Regions from separate parts of the Halobacillus sp. B23F22_5 genome, predicted to be linked through region 4. Evidence: riboswitches for the same ligand, from Rfam matches in the RefSeq annotation. Region 4 holds a riboswitch; each other region holds the start of a gene.
What was found. A riboswitch is a leader RNA that binds a small molecule or an ion and turns the genes downstream of it on or off. The one in region 4 is predicted to bind S-adenosylmethionine.
Positions count from the first base shown of each region.

Region 1 (3,154 bases), on a different contig from region 4:
GCCGACGATATCCCCTAAAACATTCGATGCCGTACCGGCCATGCCGATCAGGACATCCACGCCTGCAATCAGGGCTACAATTTCCAGCGGCAAGTTGAATAGAGTGAGCACGGCTGCCAATGTCACCAGTCCGGCGGCTGGAATTCCAGCTGTCCCGATCGATAGCAGCGTCCCTACTACTACAATGGTGAGAAAGTCCATGACTGATAAATCCAGGCCAGTGATATTGGCGGCAAATACAATTGAGACTCCCATCCGCAGTGCCCCGCCGTCTGAGTTGAATACGGCTCCGATCGGCAAGGAAAAATTAGCTGTCCGCTCGGAAATACCGGCTTTTTTTGCCGATTCGATCGCAACAGGCAGGGAAGCTATGCTGCTGGATGTAAAGAAAGCGGTAAAATACGCTTCTTTCGTCTGTTTAAAAAAGTCCTTGATACTGATTTTTGCATACTTGAGAAAAGCAGTGTAGATGAAAAGCCACAGTAGAACCACCCCGAGATAAAATACCCCGGTAAACGCCAGTAGCGATTGGAAAGTCTGCCAACCCTGGCTCCCGAAGGAAGAAGCACTAATGGCGAATATTCCAATAGGAGCATATAGAAGAATTCCTTTTAATAGTAAAAAGAATAACTCATTGGCAGCAGAAAAGAATCGGTGCAGTGTCTCTCCCGAATCACGCAAGTCGACTTTATCGGCGTAGCGCATCCTGGCCATCCCCAATCCGATGATGACGGCTAAGAAAAGAATGCCCATCAGCTCCCCGGATGCGAAAACCTGGAAGATATTGTCCGGTACAATATTCAATAATACGTCCGAAAAACCTGGGGTTTCCGGCTTTTCTACCTGGGCATCAGGTAATGAAAGCTGGGAACCTGGATTGATCCATAGCGCAAGAGCTACACCGATGACTACTGCTGCGCCTGTCGTCAGCCCGTAGTAGATAAGCAGTTTCCCGCCCAGGCGACCTAAATGTTTTGGCTTCATCTGATTGATGGCCAGGACGACGGTCAGGAAAATGACTGGAATTGCAATCAAGCTTAATAGGTTGATAAGTATCGTACCGAGCGGTTTCAGTACTTCCGCCTGCTGTCCGAAGATGATACCAACAGCAATACCAAGCAGAAAACCAATTGTCATTTTTAGAATGAATGAAGAATGTTTGTATGTATGCCAGATTTTTTGCATGATTGAACCTCACTTTCATGTAGATAGTTAAAGTATAACAGGAAGTGAGTGGCACGATTAGGAGATTAGCATTATTTTTGATAATGTAAGTGTTTTCATTGTAAGAATAGAGAAAAAAGTCAGAAAATATATTGACATTCATCCGAGCATCTTGTAGGGTAGAATTTAACTTAATTACGGAAAACATCCTTATCGCGAGCAGGGGAGGAAATTGGTCCCGTGAACCTGCAGCAACCTGTTATTTTCTTTGGGGAAATAATAAGGTGCTACGTCCAACAGACGCTGTTGTCTGAAAGATGAGGAAGAGAAAAAACCTCTTCCTCCGGGAGAGGTTTTTTCTATATTAAAACGGAGGTTTTCTTAGTATCAAGGGGATATTTATTGGTTTTAAACTTACTAAACTGATAAATATAATCAACTTTGCAACAGGCACGAAGGTAACATATTTTTAAGGAGGCAAAAGAATGACAACAGTAGGATATTGGTTTATCGGTTTTGCTTTGGCCTATACGTTCTTTTTAATTTTTATGAGCCAGCTTGGAATGAGGCGGGCGAAAGATGGCAATGGATTTTTCGTAGGAGGGCGCGGGTTCAATACCCTGTTCGTTACGGTATGCATCACGGGATTGTTCTCCGGTTCGTCGTACATAGCGGTTCTGGAGCTCAGCTATCTGACAGGGGTGTCGGCCATCTGGTATGGCGTGGCGGAAACAGTGCATGTCTTGATTATCGCCCTTGTTTTGATTGCACCATTCCGAAAACGGGCACTGGTGACAATCTCTGGTCTGCTTGGGGACCGTTACGGTGAAAAAGTCCGAGGACTTGCCGGAGCGATTACAGCTTTCACATTCCCGATGTGGTCAGTGGCTACTGCGCTGGCGTTTGCATCCGCGTTGTCTGTTTTTACAGGTATATCGCTGGTATTATCCGTAGCTTTAACTGCTTTATTACTATTTGTTTATCTGCAATTCGGCGGCATGTGGTCTGTCGGTTTTACACAATTGAGCAACGTCGTGGTGTTTTTCATGATGCTTGCGATCGGGACTTACGCATTTTTTATCAATCCAGGGATCGATGGCATTCAGACATTGTTTCAGGAAAGACCCGAGTACGCGTCATGGAGTGCAGCCGGCCTGCAGACGATCCTGGCCTGGTTCGGGACATTCCTTTTCAATGTCATTCTTGCCCAGGCAGCATTCCAGATGGCATTGTCCTGTAAAACCCCGGAACAGGGGCGCCGAGGTTTAATTTACGCTTCGCTGCTCGGCATTCCGTTGATAATTGGTGCTGTTTTATTCGGACTGGCGGCCGCTCAGGTAGTGCCTGGGGAAACACGCGGACTGGTGGCAGTTCCGCTTTACTTGATGGAAACACTACCGGCACCGTTAGTCGGTCTGTTTTTCCTCGGATTTTGGGCAGCAGCACTCAGTTGGGGAGCGCCTTGCCAATTCTCCGGAGCCACCAGCCTCGGCCGTGATGTCGGAAAAGCTTTGAATCCTAAAGCAAATGAACTGCAGCTGATCAAGTATACCAAATGGTCCTTGTTGTTGTTGACTGGGTTAATGATCGTATTCGCCCTGCTGCGTTCCGAACAATCAGCGTGGTGGAATGTTTTTGCTTGGGTAACGCGGAATTCGGCGACATTTGCCCCGGTTGTTGCGGCAATATTCTGGCCGGTTGTTACGAAGCGGGCTGCCTTGGTCTCGTTGTTCACCGGCTCGGCATCAGGCCTGCTTTGGTATCATCTCAGCGGCTGGGCAATCAACGACTTTTTCATGAATACGCATCCAGTATGGATCGGGATGGGTATCAACATCATCACCATTGTGTTAGTCAGCCTGATCGACAACTCTGGCAACTGGGTATGGAAAGCATCGTTTAACAGCGTAGGGTTTTATTCCCTGCTCACTGCTGTCGGACTGGCCATCGTTTTCTTCAGCTCGTTTGACTTTTTACTTGCAAAAGGATT
Region 1 is NZ_JBIEKI010000023.1:25,691-28,844, reverse strand. Features, by position in the region: gene ACGTN9_RS19545 (dicarboxylate/amino acid:cation symporter) at 1-1,185, opposite strand, end outside; SAM riboswitch class I at 1,372-1,488, shown strand; gene ACGTN9_RS19540 (sodium:solute symporter family protein) at 1,650-3,154, shown strand, end outside.
Region 1: linked by a shared signal. The riboswitch ahead of ACGTN9_RS19540 (sodium:solute symporter family protein) and the one ahead of ACGTN9_RS04435 (homocysteine S-methyltransferase family protein) in region 4 are both predicted to bind S-adenosylmethionine.

Region 2 (3,154 bases), on a different contig from region 4:
GGATCGAAATGAAACAATTGTTATTTAAATCTCTTGTGCTAACTTTAGCGTTCGCTTTATTTGCAACACCTTTTTCACGTATGGCCCATGCAACAGATAATGACGTTACTGCAGCTACTGAACAAGAAAAAGAGCTCGCTGAAAAGTTGGAGTTCATGTTTGAAGAAGCTACTATAAAAAGTAAAAGCGGAAAGCCAATTCAAATGGACTTTAAAAAGATAGAAGAAAAGTTCGGCAAATCTCCTGAATTAAATAAATTAAAACATGAGATTAATACAATGAATAAACCTGCCAAGAGACAAAATGAAGTGCCTGGAAAAGCTGAGGCGCCTCCGTTCCTGGAATGTAATATAGAAGAACCACAAACCTTTGGAATACAATCGCACACGTATGACCCCGTCGATCGATGCATTGAACAAAAAATCAGAAATAACTGGACAGATTTTATTGGGATTGCTGCCCTAACAATGGCAATTGATTATATTACACAAGGGAAATATCTTTCAGCAGCTAAAAAATTAGTTAATGCAGGGGTAAGAGGAAACGCTATTGCTATCGCTGCTACACTTAGCTGGTATTTATCCTACTGTTTATGGACAGAGGGAGATAACCCTTGGTAGTATGAAAATAATTATTCTTACATATTTCTTCACAAATAGGGAGTGATCGTAAGTGAGAAGTAACATAATCTGGATAGTATTTTTCATTCTGCTTTCTATTTGGCTGATAGCAGTCGATTATTTTCAGAATTCCTCACCAGATGTATTTATTAACCTTTTGCAAGCAGCATTCATTGTTTTGTTTATACGTCTTATTTATGGGCTGGTTAATAAATGGAAAAGAAACGCTTCAAAAAAAGAGTCCTCTTAGGGATAGCTCTTTTTTTATTATTGAATTTACTAAATTTAAAAAAAGATTGACGCAAGGCCTGATTATGATAGAATAAAGCCTAGTTTACTTATAAGCATTACTAATATTCTTATCTGGAGAGGTTGAGGGACTGACCCAATGAAGCCTCGGCAACCGGCAAATTTTGCACGGTGCCAATTTCAGAGGAAGGCGAAAGCTATTCCGAAGATGAGAATCGATTGGCAAACGTTAAAACGGTTGTATTCGACTCTTCTCTCTTCGTGAGGGAAGAGTTTTTTTATTGAAAAAGGGAGGGCTGGAAACAAGCTGGAGCAGAAAAATATATTGATAGGGGGAATTTCCATATGATAATTGCGATGATGACATGGGTTGGAACAATGGTTTTTTCTTTGCTGTTAGGCACGTTTCTTTGCTATAAAGTCGAGAAGTCAGGCGTGAAGAGATGGGGAGCTAATGGGAAATTGTTTAAGTACAAATAAGAGTTTCAGGAAGGATGTTATTGAAGCATGATTTGGTATGTAATTGTTTTTTGTTTTTATATTATTTTTCTTATATGGGCAAATGTAAAAAGTCTTAAAACAGCAGAATCGGTCGATGATTATACTACTGGCGGACATAGAATGGGATTATTACTAGGAATTGGTACGACTGCGGCAACCTGGGTGAGTGTTGCATCAGTTGTTGGGGTTCCAGGGTATTTATACAGCTCAGGTGTAGCTGCGGTGATAGGCTGGGTAGCGGGCTGGTGCTTTGGTGGAGGTTTAATTCCGATTGTTGCTTACAAAATTAGAAGGCCTGAAAAACCGGCCAGAACTTTCCCGGAGTATATCAGGCATCGGTTTGAACCCTTTCAGAAAAAGAGTACGCTGCAGGCGATTGTTGGCATTTTAATGTTTATTGGTTATTTGCTGTTAGTCAATATTCAGGTGACTGGATTTGGAATTGTGTTTTCCAGCATCACAGGCATTGATTATAAGCTGGCGATATTCGGTTTTTTATTATTTATTTTAATTACAAGTGTGGGTGGCTTCTGGTCTGTTGCTGCGACAGATACATTAAATACCATCTTGATTACAGTCGGTGTATTACTGGCGAGTGGCGTCATATGGTCACTCACCGGTGGACTAGGTAATATAGTAGAAACGCTTGCAACGACTACTGCTCCTACCATTGAGGGGGGACCACCACTTGAAGAAGGAATTTTGTTATCCCCTTTAGGAACGTTTGGCTTGGGGGCACTGTTTTCTATATTTATCTCTAATTCATTAGGAACACCATCCTCACCGCACTGGGTCACCCGGATGCTGGCTCCTAAAAATGTAAAAGTAGCGATTATGCAGGTGATGGGCACCATCCTTGTGCTCATCTTCATCATGGGCCCATTAATCATTATCGGGTTAGGGGCAAAAGTTCTGATACCCAGCATACCTGCAGGAAAAACGACAGACTATATTATTCCGCTAGTAATTCAGGAATACACACCGCCGATCATCGGTGGAATCACATTGGTAGCGATTTGTGCGGCAGCGATATCTACGGCGAATTCCATGCTTCTGCACTGTGCAACTTCCTTATATTATGATGTGTACTTGAATATATCTTCCAAAAGGATCAGTGACAAAAAGTTTAAGAATTGGCTGCGGTTGAGTATCTTTGCTATTGCAGCCGTAGCAGTTGTATTAGCTATTAAACCACCGTGGTTCTTAGCAATGGGATTTGTCTATATATACGGAGGATTTGGAGCAGCCTTTTTCCTGGTTGTTATTCTGGGCCTTTATTGGAAGCGAATGAACAGAGCAGGGGCCTATGCAGGCATTACCATCGGTGCAGTGGTGTATGTGGTGGCTAAAGCTATGGGGTATACCGTGCCATTTGTAATTGCTGTAGTTGCGTCACTAATAGGGGTATTAATCGCTGTCTATTCTACCAAAAAAGCTCCTCTTGAAGCATATGAACCTTATTTTAAGGCAGAGATCAGTGATTCAACAAGAAGGGTAATGAATGATGTTAGAAATAGTTCCCATGAAGAATCTCAAGACAATGCTGGACAATCTAAAATAGGGTAAGAATATTTTTTAAAGCTTGCCAGCGTAAACATGGGTAGGTAAAGAAAGTCTCGATAAAACACACTTACTGGAAGTAGTGCTCACTGAAATCAAGAAGGGAGGCATCCATGACGGATGTCTCCCTTCTAATTTACTTAGTAATACTTCAAAGTGATTAGAATGATCCTGCGCTCCTCTCCAGAAAGCAAAGTGAAGATATCGTGATCATGAGCGAGTCA
Region 2 is NZ_JBIEKI010000006.1:138,019-141,172, forward strand. Features, by position in the region: gene ACGTN9_RS10990 (hypothetical protein) at 9-620, shown strand; SAM riboswitch class I at 977-1,084, shown strand; gene ACGTN9_RS10995 (sodium:solute symporter family protein) at 1,377-2,936, shown strand.
Region 2: linked by a shared signal. The riboswitch ahead of ACGTN9_RS10995 (sodium:solute symporter family protein) and the one ahead of ACGTN9_RS04435 (homocysteine S-methyltransferase family protein) in region 4 are both predicted to bind S-adenosylmethionine.

Region 3 (3,154 bases), on a different contig from region 4:
TTCTAGTGTGCTGCTCCACAGTTCGCTGTAATTGATTGATTTCATTGTTGAGACGGTTAATTTCTCTCGCTTGCCTATTGTTTTCTCGATCCAACCTGTTGATTTCTCTTCCTTGCTGTTCATTTTGCCTCTCCAGAGCAGTTACCCGTCTTTCCAATTGAGGCGGTTGTCGATCCTGGCCGTAATAGTTGTCAAAGTGCTCATATCCATCATATTGGGGGAAATGGTTTATTGGCTGAAATTCAAAACCGTACCCCATCGTCTCTTCCATATTCAGCGGCATGTGGCTCTGTGGTAGATAGTAAGGATTCATGCTGATCGTCTCCCTTAACTAGGTATTCTAACAATTCCGTATAGCCTATGTAGGCTTTTGACGGTATGGCACGACAGATGCCCAGAATTGGTATAAAGGACGAGCCGCTGAAAATCAGGCTCGCTGGTGGGAAGCCTCTAACGCCTCTTGTAAATCTTGTAAAAGATCCTCGATATTTTCAATACCTACAGACATACGAAGCAGCCGGTTACAGACTCCGTAACTGCTGCGAACTTCTTCTGGAATATCATAATGAGTCTGGGTAGCTGGATACGTGATGAACGTCTCTGTACCGCCCAGGCTTTCCGCGAATGTGATAAGCTTCAATTGCTCGAGAAGATGGGGGACAGCATTTTCATCTTCCACGCGAAATGAAACCATACCTCCCTGACCGGGATAAAGGACATCACGGATAAAAGCACTGCGTTCAAGAAATTCGACCATTCGTTTAGCGTTTTCCTCGTGTTGACGCATACGCAGCCCTAGAGTTTTAAGACCTCTCATCAATAACCAGCTGTCAAAAGGAGATAACACCGCTCCGGAAGAATTTTGCTCCAGGCGTAGCTCCTCTAAATATTTCTCACTTTTAGCAACGACAAGTCCTGCCAGGACATCATTATGACCTCCTAAATACTTGGTACCACTGTGAACGACAATATCTGCTCCTTGTTCAAGAGGCCTCTGCAAATAGGGGGTGTAAAACGTATTGTCCACAATCAAAATAATTCCATTTCGTTCAGCTATCTGAGCAAGTGATTCAATATTAACCTGGGTCATCAATGGATTGGTTGGTGTTTCGATAAATAGTCCTTTGGTGCGGGCAGTAATAGCTTGTTCAAAATCGGCTGGGTCCGAGCTATTTACATAACGGAATTGCAAGCCGAATTTTTTAAAATGGGTTTCAAAAATACGATAAGAGCCTCCGTAAACATCTTTTGTAACAATGAATTCATCTCCCGGCTCAAAAATTGAAAAAGTAGCCTGGATTGCGGCCATTCCTGAGCTGAAAGCAAGACCTCCAGACCCGTTTTCTAAATCAGCGATAGCCTGTTCTAATAAGTCCCTGGTAGGGTTGCCGGTTCGCGAATAATCGTACCCGGTTGATTTTCCGATGCCCTCATGGCGATAAGCAGTAGAAAAATATACGGGAGGATTCACCGCTCCAGTCGTAGTTTCGCTTCGGTTTCCTGTTTGTGCTAATGTCGTATCAAGATGATAAGTGCCCATGATTCCGTCTCCTTTATCGTAAAATAAAAAAATCAGCTCTCAAGAAGAAGAGCTGATTTTATCCGTAAATTAGCCACTTCTTCTTATTTTTCAAACGGCTTAGCCGCTCGCTGGATGTAGCACCTCACCGAAATCGGCAGGTTGCTGAAGCTTCGTCGGTCCAGTTCCCTCAGCTTCTCTTCATAAGAATAGTGAATATTCAATTGATTTAATTTCCAACATACAGGAATTTTGAATATTATGCAATCATTTTTTGAAAAAAATAGGCAGACCGCATAAGTGGTCTGCCTTTGCCGGTTAAACTGGTTCTGGTACTTTAGTGTGCATCGGTGGTGTTACTAACCAGCCTTTTTCTTTATTAAGTCGAAGTGCTTTTGCAGCTGCCTGAGCTTTGTTCATGTGGAACTGTCCAAACATCATAGCAATATCTTCCCGCGTGCACTGTCCGATAACGGTACTGCAAGCAACCAATCCGGCTGATAAATCGGCGGAGACTTGCGCGCTGATTTCAGGGTCATTGAATCGTGCACCGACTGGGATATCTTCAAGAGTTGCGTTCGAACGTTCAGGAGCCGATGGAGGCAGTGCTATTCCATTGGTTTTTAAAATTTCTTCAATACTTTCTGATTCATGCTTGATACCTTCGATCAGTTCCTCCAGCAACTTCATCAATTCTTTATCACCAGTATGGTTCATAAACGTTTGGTAACGTGTGTAATTACCTTTTGCTACTGTCAAATAGGACCACATTCCGAATACTTCCCCGTAGTGAAGAGGCTGTTCTTTGGGGTCACCAGTTAAAATACCCATTGGAAACACTCCTTTTTAATTTTGTGGTACACATGTAGTATTCATACGTTGTAATAAACGTATACCTTCCTAAAACAGGCAGGAGATGTTTATAAATGCCACTAATGCGGAACATAATAAACAAATATTACGTGGAGGTGAGCGCAATGCCTTGGGATAAGAATGATTATCCAAGCTCATTAAAAAACTTGAACACTGCTGTGAGGAATAAAGCAATTGAAATTGCGAATGCTATGGTAGATGAAGGTTATGATGAGAACCGTGCGATTCCTATTGCTACCAGTCAGGCGAAAGAATGGTATGATAATGCTTCCAATAAAGAAATCAATGAAATGAAGGACGCCGACGATAAAGAGTTGAAGGATCGTGACGAAGAAGATAAACAATATGACAACCGTCCTGAATTATTGGATCGCGGTGAGCATGTTGTCGCACATGATGACGGTTGGGCTGTCCAGGCGAAAGGCGCTAAAAAGCCGGACCAGGTATTCGATAATAAAGATGAAGCGATCAAGCGCGCTAAAGAAATTGCTGAAAATAAAGGAACAAAAGCAGTCATCCATAAGAAAAACGGTGACGTCCAGAACGAACACAATTACGAGAATAGCAATAACTAATGCAAGCAGACCTTCACATGAGGGTCTGTTTTTTATTGAATAGTATTTATGGGAGTTGCATGTAAAACGCATAGGTCCAAGGCATCCTTTTGTTAGGGCGATGTTCCTGACTTTAGTTTTTTTGACAGGATTCCTCGAAAACCGTCTAGAAAGCTCAAAAGGAACCCCGAGAAAAATGACGAAAGGA
Region 3 is NZ_JBIEKI010000005.1:23,321-26,474, reverse strand. Features, by position in the region: gene ACGTN9_RS08805 (hypothetical protein) at 1-313, opposite strand, end outside; gene ACGTN9_RS08800 (methionine biosynthesis PLP-dependent protein) at 428-1,540, opposite strand; SAM riboswitch class I at 1,621-1,729, opposite strand; gene ACGTN9_RS08795 (DUF3231 family protein) at 1,838-2,350, opposite strand; gene ACGTN9_RS08790 (DUF2188 domain-containing protein) at 2,497-2,967, shown strand.
Region 3: linked by a shared signal. The riboswitch ahead of ACGTN9_RS08800 (methionine biosynthesis PLP-dependent protein) and the one ahead of ACGTN9_RS04435 (homocysteine S-methyltransferase family protein) in region 4 are both predicted to bind S-adenosylmethionine.

Region 4 (3,154 bases):
TCAGCGTAAGGCGATCAACTTGAATATCGCAGTTGCTAAAGAAGATCAACTATTCGTTCCGGTCATCAAGGATGCAGATGATAAGAGCATCAAAGGGATTGCGAAGGATATCACTGACCTCGCGATGAAGGCGAGAAACGGTAAATTGACCTCCGCTGATATGGAAGGCGGTACATTCACCGTTAACAATACCGGTTCCTTCGGTTCCGTCCAGTCGATGGGAGTTATTAATCATCCACAGGCAGCAATTCTCCAAGTGGAATCAATTGTGAAAAAGCCTGTCATCAAAGATGGCATGTTTGCAGCCCGTGACATGGTAAACTTATGCTTATCTCTGGACCACCGTGTACTGGATGGGCTCGTTGCTGGCAATTTCCTGGCACGAGTCAAAGAAATTTTGGAAAATGTAAACAAAGACAACACACCAATTTATTAAGAACAAAAGCGCAAGCGCCTTGCTCACCCCCGACAAGCTTAAGACAAGCCTCGGCGTGACGTTCTTTGTACTTTTAGACCAATTAAATTTTTAAAGGTTTAAAGTATAAGTAAAACTAAGGCTTTCGCCATAAAAAATTGGCGATAAGCCAAGTTTTTCTAATCACAGAGAGGATTGACTTAAGACCTCGAGGGGGTAGGCGCTGGAGCTGGATGAGACCCACTACCGAAAGTTATCCACAAAAAGAAAATTTTATAATTTCCTAGCCAAAAACAAACACTCCCGTGAACCGATGTAGGTTCCGGGAGTTTTGGATTTCATGCTTTATTTTTATAGGAAGTGATATGGGATTGCAGGTTTTCATCTGAGCCAAATAAAAAGTGCTTTTCCATATTAGGAGAGTAAGTAGAATTAACAGCTTCTCTTCCAACTGTTTCTGCCACCTCACGAAGCATACTTGGAGATGCCCCGCAACATAGTCCAAAGTAATTTACTCCAGTCTCATGTGCTTCCTTTGCCCAGGAAGCCAATTCATATCGATTACAATAAAGCGGGTCGAGTGAAGTTGGAAATGTAGTCTCCGTCGGTATACTACAAGCACAGCCGCCGTCCGGCAAGTTAAAAAAGGTGGGGTGCTCTTCGGTTGTTCTGTATGGAATTGGTAAAGCTCCTACATAGCCATCGACATTTTCACGGATTTTTTCTATATGAGGCTGCATGGTTGCTGGTCCACGAAAACAGTTCATTCCTACTACTAATGCGCCATGCTCCTTCAATAAACGGCAGCCTTCTTCAACAGAATATCCATCTCGTAATACATTTTCACCCATGAGTCCAAACGTGATCACAGCAGGAAGATCTTGCTTTTGAATCTCCTCTAAAGCTATCTTGGCTTCTTCGTAATAATAGAAAGTCTCTCCATTTACAAAGTCTACCCCTTCTTCTTTACACCAGCAGATCATTTCAGCGAACATGCTGCGAACCTCTTCCTTTGAGGATGGATCATCAGGATTGAAAAGGTTTGTATTTGATATATTTCCAGCAACGAGTGCTTCCTCTTCGGGATGTTCTTTGGCTACTTCTTTAGCCAGGCGGATAGCTTGGCGGTTTAAGGGCTCAAGTAGATCTTCTTTTCCGATAACCCTCATTTTTTCACGGTGGGCATTGTAGGTAAAGGCCAGTACAACGTCTGATCCCGCTAACATATAATCCCGATACGTTTGTTTTAATGCTTGAGGATTGTCTAAAGCCACTTCTGGCACGAATGAACCAGCCTGTAAATATCCTCGACGCTCCAATTCAAACAGGTAGCCTTCTCCGCAAATGACTGGTCCATCCTGCAAACGTTCCTCTAAACTTCTTTTTGTCATGTAACCATCCTCTCAGGTGAAGTATTTTTGAAAAATAAAAAACTCTCTTCCAATAAGAAGAGAGATTTTTGTAACGAATCCTCATCTTATCTGCCAGATCAAGAAATCTGTAGGAATTAGCACCTTTTTCAGATGAATATCTGAAAGGTTGCCGGGCGTCTTCGGGCCTAGTCCCTCTGCCACTCTGGATAAGAGTTATCTATGCAATTGTCCTGTATTATAAGTTGGGGAAGAAGCAGGTGTCAACCATATTTTCAGATTATTTTAAATTGATACGCAGCTTTTAGTGCCAGTTTAATTGAAAGCATAATAGAAAATTGATAAGATAACTTAAGAAGGTATTCTAGTTGAAAAGGGGATATACACATGGATTTTAATATTTATATGAACGATGTCGTCAATCAGGCACGTAATGAGATATCACAAGCTGGCTATAAGGAACTTACTACTCCAGAAGAAGTAGATGAAGCATTGAAGCAAAAAGGCACCACCCTGGTCATGATCAATTCTGTATGCGGCTGTGCCGGCGGAGTTGCTCGTCCTGCCGCTGCACATTCTATCCACTATGATAAACGACCGGACAACCTTGTTACAGTTTTTGCCGGTCAGGATAAAGAAGCGACAGAACGTGCCCGTCAACACTTCGTTGGTTACCCGCCTTCTTCTCCTTCTTTCGCGTTTATGAAAGATGGAGAGATTGTAACCATGGTCGAACGTCATGACATTGAGGGCTTTGAGCCGATGGAAGTAGTTGGCAAGCTTCAAAACATCTTTGAGGAACATTGTGAAGAAATATAAGCAAAGATAAAAAAGTCCGTTACGAGGGCCTCCCTCTGTAACGGACTTTTTTATTTTCTACATATCCTGTCTTATCTTGTTGTTAGGGGTTGTGGTTAAACCACAATTTAATAGGGAGATGTTTGTGTAAAGCACACGTTGTCAGAATGACGTCAAAATCGTTACAATTTTCTTAACAGATAAAAAACTTTTAGTTATTCTGTTTAACTGCAGGAAATAGAAGGAACATCTTCATTACGCATATGTAACTGAAGGGATGTGGTGATATTGGAAGCCATTAGCAAAAACTTTTTCTTGTTTTTGTCAAATAATCGTCTGTTGGATCATTTAGCTAAAAAATGGGGGCCGAAATTCGGTGCTGACAAAATAGTAGGCGGAGTGACTTTTGAAGAAGCTGTCCCGTTGATTCAACAATTGAATCAACAAGGACTGCAAGTCACAGTAGATCATTTAGGGGAATTTGTTAACTCTGAAAAAGAAGCCAGGAAACGCGGCCAGGAATGTAAGAACACCATTAAAACCATTTCTGAAACCGGTTTAAATTCAGAGG
Region 4 is NZ_JBIEKI010000002.1:215,952-219,105, forward strand. Features, by position in the region: gene ACGTN9_RS04430 (dihydrolipoamide acetyltransferase family protein) at 1-436, shown strand, start outside; gene ACGTN9_RS04435 (homocysteine S-methyltransferase family protein) at 754-1,806, opposite strand; SAM riboswitch class I at 1,890-2,001, opposite strand; gene ACGTN9_RS04440 (BrxA/BrxB family bacilliredoxin) at 2,167-2,604, shown strand; gene ACGTN9_RS04445 (proline dehydrogenase family protein) at 2,872-3,154, shown strand, end outside.